Regions from separate parts of the Streptomyces sp. NPDC058576 genome, predicted to be linked through region 1. Evidence: riboswitches for the same ligand, from Rfam matches in the RefSeq annotation. Region 1 holds a riboswitch; each other region holds the start of a gene.
The links. A riboswitch is a leader RNA that binds a small molecule or an ion and turns the genes downstream of it on or off. The one in region 1 is predicted to bind thiamine pyrophosphate.

Region 1 (5,373 bases):
GGCCTCGGCGTGCGTGGAGCGGCCGATCAGCCGGTCGGCGCCGATGATCGCGCGGGCGGCGGGGACCGGCAGGTCGCCCTGCCCGAGGTGCAGGACGTCGGCCCCGGCGGCGTGGGCGACATCCGCGCGGTCGTTCACCGCGAGGAGCTTGCCGTGCCGACGGCAGGCGTCGGCGAACACCGCGAGGTGCTCCAGCTCCTCGGCGGCCTCCATGCCCTTGTCCCGGAGCTGGATGATGTCGACGCCGGAGGCGAGCACGGCATCGAGGAAGGCGGGGAGGTCACCCTGCCGCTTGCGGGCGTCCGTGCACAGGTAGAGCCGGGCGTCGGACAGCTGCTCGCGAGGCGTGGACATGGGTGGACTCCCCCGTGGTCGTGACGGTGCACGGGCCGCGCCGGGCGGTCCGTGCACCGCTTCCTGTCGTGTCGGTCAGACGGCGAGCGCCTGGGCGCGGCGCTTCACCTCCGTACCGCGATTCTCGCTCAGCGCCTGCGCGGGGGTGCCGGGCAGGGTCGGGTCGGGGGTGAAGAGCCACTCCAGCATCTCTTCGTCGGAATAGCCGTCGTCCCTCAGGAGGGTCAGGGTGCCGGAGAGGCCCTTGACCACCTTGTCGCCGTCGATGAAGGCGGCGGGCACCTGGAGCGTCCGGTTCTCACCACGGCGTACGGCGATGAGCTGGCCTTCCTTGACCAGCTGCCGCACGCGGGTCACCTGAACATCGAGCATCTCCGCGATGTCGGGAAGGTGGAGCCAGGCGGGGACGAGAGCATCGGTCTTTGCGTCAATCTCGGTCACAAGGACAAGCGTGCCATCCCGGACTGACAGCCGGTAGCCGGGCCGACCGTACGGGGGTGTCCGAGGCGGCCCCGGGGCGCTCAGAGGGCGGCGGACTTCAGCGGTACGGCCGGGTCGGCCACCTTCTCCGGGTCGAGGACGGCCCCCGATTCGATGAGCCTGCGTCCCTGGGCGAGGTCGCGCGGACGGCCCACGGCGAGCACGGCGGCCAGCGCGCCGTCGTGCAGCCAGCACACCGACCAGGCCGCGTCCGCCCCGTCGCCGCGCCACAGCAGGGTGTCGGCGTGGGCGTGGTGGCCCGCGTACTGCACGAAGCGGCCGAACTGCTCGGACCAGAAGTACGGGACGGGGTCGTAGACGGGGAGCGGTTCGCCGGTCCCGGCGGCCATGATCGCGGCGGCCGCGGTGCGCGGGCCCTGGAGGGCGTTGTCCCAGTGGTGGACCAGCAGGCGGGTTCCGTAGCGGGCGGAGGGGAAGGAGGCGCAGTCGCCGACCGCGTACACATCGGGCAGCGAGGTGCGCAGCGCGCTGTCGGCGGTGACCGAGCCGTCCAGGCCGAGGACGACCCCGGAGCCGGCCAGCCAGCCGGTGGCGGGGCGGGCGCCGATGCCGACGACCACGGCCCCGGCGGGCAGGGTGCGGCCGTCGTCGAGGACGACGGTCCCCTCCTCGACGCGGTCGACCCGGGCTCCGGTGAGGAGTTCGGCGCCGCTGTCGGCGTACCAGGCGGCCATCGGGGCGGCCACCTCGGCGGGCAGGGTGCCCGCGAGCGGGCGGGCGGCGGCCTCGACGACGGTGACCGCGCAGCCCGCGGCGCGGGCGGCGGTGGCGAACTCCGCGCCGATCCAGCCCGCCCCGACGACGACCACGTCGTGCTGCCGGTCCAGGACGGGCCGCAGCCGGGCGGCGTCGTCGAGGGTGCGCAGCAGATGGACGCCGGGCACGCCCTCGGCGCCGGGCAGGGTGATGGGCTCCGCCCCGGTGGCGAGGACCAGCGCGTCGTAGCGGACCGGGCCGTCGGCGGTGTCCAGCACATGGGCGGCGGCGCGCAGGGCGGTGACGTCCAGGCCGAGGCGCAGGGTGATGTCCAGCGCCTCGAAGTCGATGTCGAAGGCCGAGTCCTCGGCCTTGCCCAGCAGCACGGCCTTGGACAGCGGCGGGCGGTCGTACGGCTGGTGGGGCTCGGCGCCGATCAGGGTGACGGACCCCGCGAAGCCGGCTTCCCGCAGGGCGACCGCGGTCTGCACGCCCGCCATGCCCGCTCCGACGATCACGACGTGCCGGTCCGGGCTCTTCTCCGTCTGGTGCTCGCTCACCCGTCCACCTTAATCACCTGACGAATCGTCAGGAAGGCGGCCGCCGGAAAGACCCTCCTCAGGAGGGCACTTCCTCCACCACGCTCGTTCCGCTGCCCTCCCCCGACTCCCACTGCCACCGCTCCTCCAGCCGCACCCGGCCGTCCGCGAGGTCGACGACCGTGGAGAGGCAGTGCCCGGAGGAGGTCGTTCCGTCCTGCTTGAGCTGCACGTAGCGGAAGTCGAGCGCGTCCCCGTCCCGGGTGCCGACGAGATGGCCGCGGACCACGTCGCCGCCCGTGTAATCGGCCCAGATCCGGCCGTCCCGCTCGTGGTAGGTGAACCGGGTGCGGGTCCCGACCTGGCCGGGGGCCTGGTCGGCGACGGGCGCGAGGACGAGTCCGTCGAGCGATCGGGCCATGGTGGTTGCTCCCCTACTGGGCAGTGGGCGGCGGGGTTTAGGGTGGCCAAGGTAGAACACTCGCGGGAGCCCGGACGCACCGGGCTGAGAGGGAGGCTGGCCGGCCTCCGACCGTACGAACCTGCTCCGGGTCATGCCGGCGAAGGGAGGGGCTGGACACTCATGCGCGTCTCAGGGACAACCTCAGGAGCCTCCGGGAGAGCCTCCGGGTCCGACGTCCTCGTCATCGGGGGCGGCATCATCGGCCTGGTCACCGCCTGGCGGGCCGCTCAGCGCGGGCTGACCGTCACGGTGGCGGACCCCGCACCGGGCGGCGGAGCCGCCCAGGTCGCGGCGGGCATGCTGGCCGCCGTCACCGAACTGCACTACGGCGAGCAGATGCTGCTCGGCCTCAACCTCGCCTCCGCCGCGCGCTATCCGGCGTTCGTCGAGGAGCTGGAGGAGGCGAGCGGCCGGGAGACCGGCTTCCGGACCTGCGGCACGCTGGCCGTGGCGCTCGACTCCGACGACCGGGCGCATCTGCGCGAACTGCACGCCCTCCAGGAGCGTTCGGGCCTGGAGTCGGTCTGGCTGAGCGGTCGTGAGTGCCGCCGCCTGGAGCCGATGCTGGCCCCGGGCGTCCGGGGCGGCCTCCGGGTCGACGGCGACCACCAGGTGGACCCGCGCCGGCTCGCCGCGGCGCTGCTGACCGCCTGCGAACGGGCCGGGGTCGCGCTCCGCCGGACGACCGTCGAACGGCTCACCGTCACCGGGGGCCGGGCCGCCGGGGCGCTGCTCGGCGACGGCACGGACTTCGCGGCCGATCAGGTCGTGCTCGCCGCCGGCAGCCTCAGCGGCCGGCTCGCGGGGCTCCCGCCGGAGCTCGTGCCGCCGGTCCGCCCGGTCAAGGGCCAGGTCCTCAGGCTCACCGTGCCTCCGGCGTACGCCCCCTTCCTCAGCCGCACCGTGCGCGCCGTGGTCCGGGGCGGTCACCTCTATCTCGTGCCGCGCGAGAACGGCGAGCTGGTCGTCGGCGCCACCAGCGAGGAGATGGGCTGGGACACCACGGTCACCGCCGGCGGCGTGTACGAGCTGCTGCGCGACGCCCACGAGCTGGTGCCCGGGATCACCGAGCTGCCGCTGACCGAGACCCGGGCCGGTCTGCGCCCCGCGTCGCCCGACAACGCCCCGCTGCTCGGCCCCACCGCCCTGCCCGGTCTGCTGTTCGCCACCGGGCACCACCGCAACGGCGTCCTGCTGACGCCCGTCACCGGGGACGCGATGGCCGACGCCCTGACCACCGGCGAGCTGCCCGAGACGGCCCGCCCCTTCGCCCCCGGCCGGTTCGAGACCGCCGCCACCGCCGCCCCCGTACTCCAGGAGCAGCCCGTATGACCCAGCAGTCCGCCGCACCGGAAGCCACCGCCGTCCCCGAAGGCCCCGCCGCACCGGAAGCCACCGTTTCCCTCTCGGTGAACGGGGAAGCCCGCACCGTTCCCGCCGGGACCGACCTCAGCGCCCTCGTCACCGCCCTGACCCCGGCTCCCGCCGGGGTCGCCGCCGCCGTCAACGAGAGCGTCGTCCCGCGCGGCCAGTGGGCTGCCACAAAGCTCGGCGAGGGCGACCGCGTCGAGGTCCTGACCGCCGTACAGGGAGGCTGACCATGTCGGACGACGTCTTCACGCTGGGGCCCGCCGCCTTCGGCTCCCGGCTGATCATGGGCACCGGCGGGGCCCCGAGCCTGGAGATCCTGGAGCGCTCGCTGGTCGCCTCCGGCACCGAGCTGACCACGGTCGCGATGCGCCGGCTGGATCCGGCCGTGCAGGGTTCGGTGCTCTCGGTGCTGGAGCGGCTCTCCATCCAGGTCCTGCCGAACACCGCGGGGTGCTTCACCGCGGGCGAGGCGGTGCTCACCGCCCGGCTGGCGCGGGAAGCGCTCGGCACCGACTGGGTGAAGCTGGAGGTGATCGCCGACGAGCGGACCCTGCTGCCCGACCCGATCGAGTTGCTGGACGCGGCGGAGACGCTGGTCGACGACGGATTCGTCGTGCTGCCCTACACCAACGACGACCCGGTCCTCGCCCGGAAGCTGGAGGAGGTGGGGTGTGCGGCGATCATGCCGCTCGGCTCCCCCATCGGCTCCGGGCTCGGCATCCGCAACCCGCACAACTTCGAGCTGATCGTGGAGCGGGCCGGGGTGCCGGTGATCCTCGACGCGGGGGCCGGGACGGCCTCGGACGCGGCGCAGGCGATGGAGCTGGGCTGCGCCGCTGTGATGCTCGCCTCGGCGGTGACCCGGGCCCAGGAGCCGGAGCTGATGGCGGGTGCGATGCGTCACGCGGTGGAGGGCGGGCGGCTCGCGTACCGGGCGGGCCGGATTCCGCGTCGCCACTTCGCCGAGGCGTCCTCACCGGTGGCCGGGCGGGCCGCGTTCGATCCGGAGCGGCCCGCGTTCTGAGCCGGTGGTCGTCGGGGGCGCCGCCCCCGGACCCCCGCTCCTCGAACGCCGGAGGGGTTGGATCGTCCCCGGCGTGCCCCTGTCACGGATCGGCTGCAGAACGGCCCCGGGAATGCCCCGGCCCGTCCGGGGTGTCGGTGGCGGCTCTTAGACTCTCGGGGTGGACACGACCCTCCAGGACCCTCTCGTCGGGCAGCTGCTCGACGGCCGGTATCGCATTGAGGCGCGCATCGCCGTCGGCGGGATGGCCACGGTCTACCGGGCCGTGGACACCCGCCTGGACCGGGTGCTCGCCCTCAAGGTGATGCACCCGGCGCTCGCCACCGACGTCGCGTTCGTCGAGCGCTTCATCCGGGAGGCCAAGTCGGTGGCCCGCCTGGCGCACCCCAATGTGGTCGCGGTCTTCGACCAGGGCGCCGAGGGCG
Region 2 (5,373 bases), on a different contig from region 1:
GCCCAGTTGACGCAACGGGGAAACGTACATCCAGCTGCCACACGACTGTGTCCATACTGTCGCTTAACAAGACAGCGAAACGACACAAAGACCAATGAAACAACCCACTTTGATCAATCGGCGCAGAACGCCCGCGGGTTACTGACGTCAGAATCACGGTGTAGAGCCTGGTCCGGGGTCCGGAGGAGGACATGGTCCCCCACTACCTCACCTTCGAGGCCACCAACACCGGCCGGAGGAAGATCCTCACCGCCTGCATGGCCGACAGCGACCTCGCGTCCGCCGGTCCTGCGGAGCCGGGCGACATCATGCGCGTCCGGTGGGACGCCGACGAGGACGGCGTCCTCGAACTGCCCGCCACACTGGCGTCCGTACGACGGGGCAGCAGGGCCGACCTCGCGGGCCTGGATCTCGGCCTCAACGAGAACGAACGGCGCGGCTTCCCGTACTACGTGTCGGTCGGAGTGCAGCATCCACCTGGTGACGGACGACGGCGACAAGCCGTTCGCGATGGGTTTCGCGGAGGCGGACCGGCCGGGCCTGGTGGCCTGGCGGGCCCCCCTCCGCTGAGGCCGCCGGTTTCCGCCGGCGGCCGCGGGTCAGTCGGCGATCGGCAGGTAGACCCGGTTGCCGGCGGCCGCGAACTCCCTCGACTTCTCGGCCATGCCCTCCTCGATCTCCTCCTGCGAACCGCCGTGCTGACGGCGGATGTCCTGGGAGATCTTCATCGAGCAGAACTTCGGCCCGCACATCGAGCAGAAGTGCGCCGTCTTCGCCGGCTCGGCGGGCAGCGTCTCGTCATGGAACTCCCGGGCCGTGTCCGGGTCGAGGGCCAGGTTGAACTGGTCCTCCCAGCGGAACTCGAACCGCGCGTCCGAGAGCGCGTCGTCCCACTCCTGCGCGCCCGGGTGCCCCTTGGCGAGGTCGGCCGCGTGGGCGGCGATCTTGTAGGTGATCACGCCCGTCTTCACGTCGTCCCGGTTGGGCAGCCCCAGGTGCTCCTTGGGCGTGACGTAACAAAGCATCGCCGTGCCCCACCAGGCGATCATCGCAGCGCCGATGCCGGAGGTGATGTGGTCGTAGGCGGGCGCGACGTCCGTGGTCAGCGGGCCGAGCGTGTAGAACGGCGCCTCCTCGCAGATCTCCTGCTGGAGGTCGATGTTCTCCTTGATCTTGTGCATCGGGACATGCCCGGGACCCTCGATCATGGTCTGTACGCCGAACCGCTTGGCGATCGTGTTCAGCTCGCCGAGCGTCCGCAACTCCGCGAACTGCGCCTCGTCGTTGGCGTCCGCGATCGACCCGGGGCGCAGTCCGTCACCGAGCGAGTAGGTGACGTCGTACGTCGCGAGGATCTCGCAGAGCTCCTCGAAGTGCTCGTAGAGGAACGACTCCTTGTGGTGCGCGAGGCACCAGGCCGCCATGATCGAGCCGCCGCGCGAGACGATGCCGGTCTTGCGACGGGCCGTCAGCGGAACATACGGCAGGCGCACGCCGGCGTGCACCGTCATGTAGTCCACGCCCTGCTCGGCCTGCTCGATGACGGTGTCCTTGTAGATCTCCCAGGTCAGCTCCTCGGCCCGGCCGTCGACCTTCTCCAGGGCCTGGTAGAGCGGGACGGTGCCGATCGGCACGGGGGAGTTGCGCAGCACCCACTCGCGGGTGGTGTGGATGTTGCGGCCGGTGGACAGGTCCATGACCGTGTCGGCGCCCCACTTGGTCGCCCAGGTCATCTTGTCCACCTCCTCCTCGATGGAGGAGGTGACGGCCGAGTTGCCGATGTTGGCGTTCACCTTCACCAGGAATCGCTTGCCGATGATCATCGGCTCGATCTCGGGATGGTTGACGTTGGCGGGCAGCACCGCCCGGCCCTCCGCGATCTCCTCGCGGACGACCTCGGCCGCCACGTTCTCCCGGATCGCCACGTACTCCATCTCCGGGGTGATCTCCCCCCGGCGGGCGTACGCGAGCTGAGTGACGGGGCGCCCGTCGCGGCTGCGGCGCGGCTGGCGCGGGCGGCCGGGGAAGACGGCGTCGAGGTTGCGCAGTCCGCCGCGCGGCGAGGTGTGCTTGAGCCCGTCGTCCTCGGGGCGGGCCGGGCGGCCCGCGTACTCCTCGGTGTCTCCGCGGGCGATGATCCAGTTCTCCCGCAGGGGCGCGAGGCCGCGGCGGACATCGGTGTCGATTCCGGGATCGGTGTACGGCCCCGACGTGTCGTACAGCGTCACGTCCTTGCCGTTGGTGAGGTGCACCTGTCGGACCGGCACCCGGAGGTCCGGGCGCGAGCCCTGGACGTACCCCTTGTGCCAGCCGATGGACTTCCCGGCCTCGTCGTTCGGCGTCCCGGCGTCCGGCGTCGTGCCGTCCGGCGTTCCGTCGTTCTGTTTCGAGGCAGGCGTGCGTGCGTCCGCTGTGGTCATGAGACCTACTCCCTACGCCGGCATTACCCGGTAACAGGTTCGGCGGTCGGCGCAGCGTGTCCCGTACGGATGTACGGCGATCAGCGCCCTCTCAGCCCGGTGCTCCGAGCTCCCGCGTGTGCAAAGGTGCCTCCACGCTAGCGTCCTTTCCGGCGAGCTGACCAGAGGGCCCTCCTGTTCTTGCGATGATCGCCCCGTGACCTCCCCCCAAAACGACCCCGCGTCCCAGCCGCCCCAGGGCCACACCCACGGCCACACCCACAGCCACGGGCCGGCCGCCCCGGTCTCCCGGCACCTGCGCAAGGTCATCGCCGCCGTACTGATCCCGTTCGCCACGGCGGTCGTCGTCGGCCTGATCGCGTTCTGGCCCGGCGGCGTTCCCGACCACGAGCGCACCGGCGTCGGATTCGACCGGCAGACCCAGGACGGCAAGGTCGTCCAGGTGGTCCAGGTCGACTGCGCGGACGTCAACGCCGCGCAGGTGCCCCCGACCGGCGACACCTCCACGCCCTCGGGGCGGGAGGCCGTCAACGAGCAGGAAGGGGAGTGCGCGAAGGCCACCGTCGAGGTGACCAGCGGCGACGACAAGGGCCGCAGGTTCGTCGAGGTGGTCCAGCCGGACGCGCCCCGCCAGCTGAAGGAGGGTCAGGGCGTGGTCGTGGCGTACGCGCCCGACGCGCCGCGCGACCTCCAGTACTCGGTGACCGATGTGAACCGGAAGGTCCCGATGGCGCTGCTGGCCGGGATCTTCGCCCTGGCGGTGGTCCTGGTGGGCCGGATGCGCGGGGTGATGGCGCTGGTGGCGCTGGCCGTGTCGTTCGCCGTGCTGACCCTGTTCATCCTGCCGGCGATCCTGCAGGGCTCGAATCCGCTGGTCGTGGCGGTGATCGGGGCCAGCGCGATCATGCTGGCGGCCCTCTACCTGTGCCACGGGGTGACGGCCCGTACGTCGGTCGCGGTCATCGGCACGCTGATCTCACTGCTGCTGATCGGGCTGCTGGGCTCCCTGTTCATCGGGTGGGCGAGCCTGAGCGGCAACACGGACGACAACACCGGCCTCATCCACGGCCTCTACCCGGACATCGATATGAGCGGTCTGCTGCTGGCCGGCATCATCATCGGTTCACTCGGGGTGCTCGACGATGTGACGGTCACCCAGACCTCCGCCGTCTGGGAACTGCACCAGGCGGACCCGGAGATGGGTTGGAAGGGGCTGTACCGGGCAGGTATCCGGATCGGAAGGGACCACATCGCCTCCGTGGTCAACACCCTGGTGCTGGCGTACGCGGGCGCGGCGCTGCCGCTGCTGCTGCTCTTCTCCATCGCCCAGAGCAGTGTGGGGACGGTGGCCAACAGTGAGCTGGTCGCCGAGGAGATCGTCCGCACGCTGGTCGGGTCGATCGGCCTGGTCGCCTCGGTGCCGGTGACCACGGTGCTCGCCGCGCTCGTCGTCTCCGCGGACCGCGCGGGGTCGGGCGGCGCGCAGGCGGCCACGGCCGCACCCACGCGGACCGGCCGGGGCCGTCGCCGTAAGACGGGGTGACGGGGCGTCGGGACGGGGCCACGGGGCATCGGGTGCGCGCCCGGTCAGCCGGCGTTCTGCTCCTCGGCGAGGATGCGGCCGAGCGCATCCTCCAGGTTCCCGTCGAAGTCACCGAGCGTGTGCTCCTGACCGAGCGGCACGAGCTTGTCCGTCCGGTCGAGAAACGCCACCAGCGGCGCCGTCCCCGCCCGGAACAGCGCGCGATCCGCGCCGACCTGAAGCCGGATGTGCACATCGCTGAGTCCCTCGGGCTCGGTCGGGCCGATGTGCACATCTCCGTCGCCGCTCGGGCTGTTGAGCCCGTCCAGCAGCAGTTCGCGGCCGAACGCCCAGGTCACAGGGGCATCGCCGGGCAGATGGAACGTCATCCGGATGGCGTACGGATCGCCGACCTCGTACCGGAGCTCCACCGGAATACGGAACGAGAGCTCCTCGGAGACGAGGAAGCTCATCATGACCTCTGCTTGAACCGACTCGCGCATCGTTCAACCCCGCAGTAGATGAAACTGGCCAGGAATGATCCCCCATGGCCCTATTGACGCCATCGTGGTGCACGCGATAGCAGATCACAAGGAGTGATTTTTCAGATACTGATAGAGAACACGAACGAACGCAAGAGGCTGGCGACTTCGCCACGTAGCTGTTCGACTGCGGGCAGCAACCGATCTTCCCGGTCCAGGGGTACGGAAATGGCCATCGCCGCAATGGTGGCACCGGCCGTGACCGGAATCGCGGCGCAGACGGTCCCCAGTGCGTACTCCTGGCGTTCGATGACCGGTTCACCTCGTCGGAGGGTGCGCAGCCGTTCCAGCAGCGTGGCGCGATCTCGCACTGAGTAACGGGTGAGGGGACGTACGGGGTGCCGGTCGAGGTGGTCCTCGCGGGCCCTCTCGTCGAGTTGGGCGAGCAGACACTGGCCGATGGCGTGCGCGTGGGCGGTCTCCCGGAACGAGGCCCACTCCTCCACCGCCGGGATGTCGGGAGCGTCCGCGACCGCGATCAGATCGATCTCGCCGTCGCAGTAGACGGCGCAGTACACCGGCGCCCCGATGACGTCCCGCCAGCGGTCGAGGGAGTCGGCTACGGAGGTGAGGCGCGGGCGGCTCCTGACGGCGGGCGCGGCGGTCAGGTTCTCGGCGGCCGCGCCGAAGAGGAAGACACCGTTCTCGCGGCGGAGATAGCCCTCGTGGGTGAGGGTGCGCAGCAAGTGGTACGCGGTCGGCAGCGGAAGCCCCGCCTCGCGCGCCAGTTGCTTGGCAGGCGCCCCGTCCCGATGGGCGCCCACAGCCTCCAGCAGCCTCAACGCCCGCTGAACCGAACCGATCAACGTCGGGACAGCGGTGCTCGATGCCGTGGTCAAAGGTCACCCCCAGGCATGGTGACGGGCCGTCGGCCCTCCCGTGGGGGCCG
Region 3 (5,373 bases), on a different contig from region 1:
CTGGGCGAGTCCATGATCAAGCGGGACCTCGGGATCAAGGACATGGGCACCCTGCTCCCCGGCCACGGCGGCATCATGGACCGGCTGGACTCGCTCCTGCCGACCGCCCCGGTGGTGTGGCTGCTGCTCGTGCTGTTCGTCGGCTCCGGCTGAGCGGCACCCCACCACGGGACCTCGTTTCCTGAGCGCCACCGCACCCGGGACCCGGTCCCACCTGCACGTTCCACGAGTGAGGGTCCTCGTCCACAGGGCGGCGGGCCCTCACCCGTCTGTCTGCGACACTGGATGAACCATGCCTAAGCCCGGAGAACTCACTTTCGTCGCGCCCCGCGGAGCCAAGAAGCCGCCGCGGCACCTCGCCGACCTCACGCCCGCCGAGCGCAAGGAAGCGGTCGCCGCGGCCGGCGAGAAGCCGTTCCGCGCCCAGCAGCTCTCGCAGCACTACTTCGCGCGCTACGCGCACGACCCGGCGGAGTGGACCAACATCCCGGCGGCGTCGCGGGAGAAGCTCGCCGAGGCGCTGTTCCCCGATCTGATGTCCGTGATCCGGCACATCAGCTGCGACGACGACACCACGCGCAAGACGCTGTGGAAGCTGCACGACGGGACGCTCGTCGAGTCCGTCCTGATGCGCTATCCGGAGCGCGTCACGATGTGCATCTCCTCGCAGGCCGGCTGCGGAATGAACTGCCCGTTCTGCGCCACCGGGCAGGCCGGCCTCGACCGCAACCTGTCGACCGCCGAGATCGTGCACCAGATCGTCGACGGAATGCGCGCCCTGCGCGACGGCGAGGTGCCCGGCGGCCCCGCGCGGCTGTCCAACATCGTCTTCATGGGCATGGGCGAGCCGCTCGCCAACTACAACCGTGTGGTCGGCGCGATCCGCCGCCTCACCGACCCGGAGCCGGACGGTCTCGGCCTCTCGCAGCGGGGGATCACCGTCTCCACCGTGGGCCTCGTCCCGGCGATGCTGCGCTTCGCCGACGAGGGCTTCAAGTGCCGCCTCGCCGTCTCGCTGCACGCCCCGGACGACGAGCTGCGCGACACCCTGGTCCCCGTCAACACCCGGTGGAACGTGCGCGAGGTGCTGGACGCCGCCTGGGAGTACGCGGAGAAGTCCGGCCGCCGGATCTCCATCGAGTACGCCCTGATCCGGGACATCAACGACCAGGCCTGGCGTGGCGACCTGCTCGGCCGGCTGCTCAAGGGCAAGCGGGTGCACGTCAACCTGATCCCCCTGAACCCCACGCCCGGCTCCAAGTGGACCGCCTCGCGACCGGAGGACGAGAAGGCGTTCGTCGAGGCCATCGCGGCCCATGGCGTGCCCGTCACCGTGCGGGACACCCGGGGCCAGGAGATCGACGGGGCCTGCGGTCAGCTGGCGGCCTCCGAGCGCTAGCCTCCCCCGGGCGCCGGCCTCCCCGGTCGGCCGAAAACCGCCGGTGTACCCTGGGCCCGAAATCAACTTCATATTCCGACAGGGGAGCGCCACAGCGCTGAGAGTGCGGCACCAAGGACAGGTTGGCCGCAGACCCTCTGAACCTCGCCCGGGTCATTCCGGGTAGGAAGTTCGGACCTTACTCAAGCTGTTGCGCCCTGCCCGCTTCCGGTTCGCCGGACAGCGGGCGGGGCCGCGTCTCTTCCTGGTCACCTCCAGGAGGAATCACATGAACACCACCACGAAGTACGCGGCGACCGCGCTCGCCGCGGCGCTCGGCGTCACCGTGCTCGCGGGCTGCGGCGGCGACGACGGCCCGTCGGGCTCCGGGGCGTCCAAGGGCAGCGCCTCGAAGACCGTGACCCTGGTCAGCCACGACTCCTTCAACGTCTCGGACGAGGTGCTGAAGGCGTTCACGAAGGAGACCGGCTACACGGTCAAGACCCTCAAGAGCGGCGACGCCGGGGCCGCGCTGAATCAGGAGATCCTGACCAAGGGCTCCCCGCGCGGCGACGTCTTCTTCGGCGTCGACAACACCCTGCTCTCCCGCGCCCTCGACAACGGTCTGTTCACCGCGTACGAGGCCAAGGGCCTGGACCGCGTCGCGGCGGACACGCAGACCGACGACAAGCACCGGGTCACGCCCGTCGACACCGGTGACATCTGCGTCAACTACGACAAGAAGTACTTCGCCGACAAGAAGCTCGCGCCGCCGAAGACCTTCGCGGACCTGCTGAAGCCCGCCTACAAGAACCTCCTCGTCACGGAGAACGCGGGCAGTTCCTCGCCCGGTCTCGGCTTCCTCCTCGGCACCGTCGCCGCCGAGGGCGAGGACGGCTACGAGGCGTACTGGAAGAAGCTGAAGGCCAACGGCGTGAAGGTCGTCGACGGCTGGGAGCAGGCGTACAACGAGGAGTTCTCCGGCTCCGCCGGCGGCAAGAAGGCCAAGGCCGACCGGCCGCTCGTCGTCTCCTACGCCTCCAGCCCGCCCGTCGAGGTGCTCTACGCCGACCCGCGGCCGAAGGAGGCCCCCACCGGGGTCGCCACCGGCACCTGCTTCCGGCAGACCGAGTACGCCGGACTGCTGACCGGGGCGAAGAACGAGGAGGGCGGCAAGGCGCTGCTGGACTTCCTCATCAGCAAGACGTTCCAGGAGGACATGCCGCTGAACATGTTCGTGAACCCGGTCGTGAAGGACGCCGAGCTGCCGGAGCTGTTCACGAAGTTCGGTGAGACCGTCGAGACGCCTCCCACCGTCGCGCCCGAGAAGATCTCCGCCAACCGTGAGCAGTGGATCCAGTCGTGGCAGTCGCTGGTCCTGAAGTAGGGATCGAGGAGAAGGCCGCCCGGCCCGCCGGCCGCGGGTCCGGGCGGCGCGGAGCCGCGGTGCGGCTCGGCCTGATGGCCGTGCCCGTCGCGTTCTTCGCGCTGTTCTTCGCCTACCCCGTGACCGCGATCGTCGGCCGCGGGCTCAAGGCGGGCGGCGACTGGCAGTTCGGGCGGATCGGCGAGGTGCTGGCCCGCCGGGACATCCTCGACGTCCTCTGGTTCACCACCTGGCAGGCCCTCGCCTCGACCGCGCTCACTCTGCTGATCGCCCTGCCCGGGGCGTATGTCTTCGCACGGTTCGACTTCCCGGGCAAGCAGGTGCTGCGGGCGGTCGTCACCGTGCCGTTCGTGCTGCCCACCGTCGTCGTCGGCACCGCGTTCCTGGCGTTGCTCGGGCGTGGCGGGCTCCTCGACGAGGTGGGGGGCGTCCGCCTCGACACCACCGTGTGGGCGATCCTGCTGGCCCATGTCTTCTTCAACTACGCCGTGGTCGTCCGCACGGTGGGCGGGCTCTGGTCCCAGCTCGACCCGCGTCAGGAGGAGGCCGCCCGGGTGCTCGGGGCCGGGCGGTTCGCGGCCTTCCGCCGGGTGACGCTGCCCGCCCTCGCCCCGGCCGTCGCCGCCGCCTCGCTGATGGTCTTCCTCTTCACGTTCACCTCGTTCGGCGTCGTGCAGATCCTCGGCGGACCGGCGTACTCCACCTTGGAGGTGGAGATCTACCGGCAGACCGCGCAACTGTTGGACCTGCCGACGGCCGCCGTGCTGACCCTGGTGCAGTTCGCCGCGGTCGGCGCGATCCTCGCCGTGCACGCCGCGACCGTACGCCGCCGGGAGCGGGCCCTGAAGCTGGTCGACCCGGCGCAGACCTCCCGCCGGCCGCGCGGCGCCGGGCAGTGGGCGCTGCTCGGCGGCGTCCTGCTCACCGCGCTGCTGCTGATCCTGCTGCCGCTCGGCGTGCTGGTGGAGCGCTCCGTCGACGGAGCCGCCGGAGCCGACGGAGCCGACGGAGCCGACGGAGTCGGGGGTTACGGCTTCGGCTACTACCGGGCCCTCCAGTCGGCCGGTTCCGGCGGCTCCTCCACCTTCCTGGTCCCACCGCTGGAGGCCGTCGGCAACTCCCTCCAGTACGCGCTCGTCGCGACGCTCATCGCCCTCGTCGTCGGCGGGCTCGCTGCGGCGGCCCTGACCCGGCGGGCCGGCCGGCTGGTCCGCGGCTTCGACGCGCTGCTGATGCTGCCGCTCGGGGTGTCCGCCGTGACCGTCGGCTTCGGTTTCCTGATCACCCTGGACCAGCCGCCGCTCGACCTGCGGACTTCCTGGATCCTGGTCCCGCTGGCCCAGGCGCTGGTCGGCGTCCCCTTCGTCGTACGGACCATGCTGCCCGTGCTCCGCGCGGTCGACGACCGCCTGCGGGAGGCCGCCGCCGTGCTGGGGGCATCTCCGCTGCGGGCCTGGCGGGAGGTCGATCTGCCGCTGGTGCGGCGGGCGGTGCTGGTCGCGGCGGGCTTCGCCTTCGCCGTCTCCCTCGGGGAGTTCGGCGCCACCGTCTTCATCGCGCGGCCCGACAATCCGACCCTGCCGGTCGCCGTGGCCCGGCTGCTGGGCAGGTCGGGGGAGCTCAACTACGGGCAGGCGATGGCCCTGAGCACGATTCTGATGCTCGTGTGCGCGGTGTCGCTGCTGCTTCTGGAGCGTATCCGCACCGACCGATCCGGGGAGTTCTGAACGACATGCTGAGCTTGCGGGCAGCCACCGTACGGTTCGGGAAGCGGGCCGCGCTGGACGCGGTCGACCTGGAGGTCGCCGACCACCGGATCGTCTGCGTCCTCGGCCCCAGCGGCAGCGGGAAGTCCACCCTGCTCCGGGCCGTCGCCGGGCTCCAGCCGATGGACGGCGGCCGGGTGCTGCTGGCCGGACAGGACCAGGCGGGCATCCCGGTGCACCGGCGCGGCCTCGGCCTGATGTTCCAGGACCACCAGCTCTTCCCGCATCGCGATGTCGGCGCCAATGTCGCCTTCGGGCTCCGGATGCACGGCGTCGGAAGCGGCGAGACGAACGACCGGGTCCGCGAACTGCTGGAGCTGGTCGGCCTGCCCGGAGCCGAACGCCGCGCGGTCGCCGCCCTGTCCGGCGGCGAACAGCAGCGCGTCGCCCTGGCCCGCGCCCTCGCCCCGCGTCCCAAGCTGCTCATGCTGGACGAGCCGCTCGGCCAGCTCGACCGGAGCCTGCGCGAACGGCTCGTCGTCGAACTGCGCACGCTCTTCCAGGAGTTGGGCACCACCGTGCTGGCCGTCACGCACGACCAGGGCGAGGCGTTCGCGCTCGCCGACCGGGTCGTCGTGATGCGGGACGGCCGGATCGCGCAGGAGGGCAGCCCGCTGGACGTCTGGCAGCGCCCCGCCTCGGCGTTCGTCGCCCGCTTCCTCGGCTTCGACAACGTCACCGGGGCGACCGTGACCGGACAGGCCGCGGCCACCGCCTGGGGCAAGGTCCCGGTGCCCGAGGGCTCCCCCCAGGGCGAGGTCGATCTGCTGGTCCGGCCCGCCGGGGTCCGGATCGGCGCCCCCGAGGACGGCCTGCGCTGCACGGTCGGCGTCCGTACCTTC

Region 2: linked by a shared signal. The riboswitch ahead of thiC (phosphomethylpyrimidine synthase ThiC) and the one ahead of thiO (glycine oxidase ThiO) in region 1 are both predicted to bind thiamine pyrophosphate.
Region 3: linked by a shared signal. The riboswitch ahead of ACFWRV_RS23695 (thiamine ABC transporter substrate binding subunit) and the one ahead of thiO (glycine oxidase ThiO) in region 1 are both predicted to bind thiamine pyrophosphate.

The regions. Positions count from the first base shown of each region.
Region 1 is NZ_JBHXPF010000044.1:48,987-54,359, reverse strand. Features, by position in the region: gene thiE (thiamine phosphate synthase) at 1-354, opposite strand, end outside; gene ACFWRV_RS26465 (Rv2175c family DNA-binding protein) at 430-795, opposite strand; gene ACFWRV_RS26460 (NAD(P)/FAD-dependent oxidoreductase) at 876-2,051, opposite strand; gene ACFWRV_RS26455 (hypothetical protein) at 2,170-2,511, opposite strand; TPP riboswitch at 2,564-2,676, shown strand; gene thiO (glycine oxidase ThiO) at 2,674-3,885, shown strand; gene thiS (sulfur carrier protein ThiS) at 3,882-4,151, shown strand; gene ACFWRV_RS26440 (thiazole synthase) at 4,154-4,948, shown strand; gene pknB (Stk1 family PASTA domain-containing Ser/Thr kinase) at 5,109-5,373, shown strand, end outside.
Region 2 is NZ_JBHXPF010000031.1:77,876-83,248, forward strand. Features, by position in the region: gene thiC (phosphomethylpyrimidine synthase ThiC) at 600-2,420, opposite strand; TPP riboswitch at 2,413-2,546, opposite strand; gene ACFWRV_RS21920 (YibE/F family protein) at 2,617-3,963, shown strand; gene ACFWRV_RS21925 (SsgA family sporulation/cell division regulator) at 4,008-4,445, opposite strand; gene ACFWRV_RS21930 (IclR family transcriptional regulator) at 4,547-5,323, opposite strand.
Region 3 is NZ_JBHXPF010000036.1:44,827-50,199, reverse strand. Features, by position in the region: gene ACFWRV_RS23705 (phosphatidate cytidylyltransferase) at 1-153, shown strand, start outside; gene rlmN (23S rRNA (adenine(2503)-C(2))-methyltransferase RlmN) at 293-1,399, shown strand; TPP riboswitch at 1,470-1,586, shown strand; gene ACFWRV_RS23695 (thiamine ABC transporter substrate binding subunit) at 1,668-2,765, shown strand; gene ACFWRV_RS23690 (ABC transporter permease) at 2,840-4,492, shown strand; gene ACFWRV_RS23685 (ABC transporter ATP-binding protein) at 4,498-5,373, shown strand, end outside.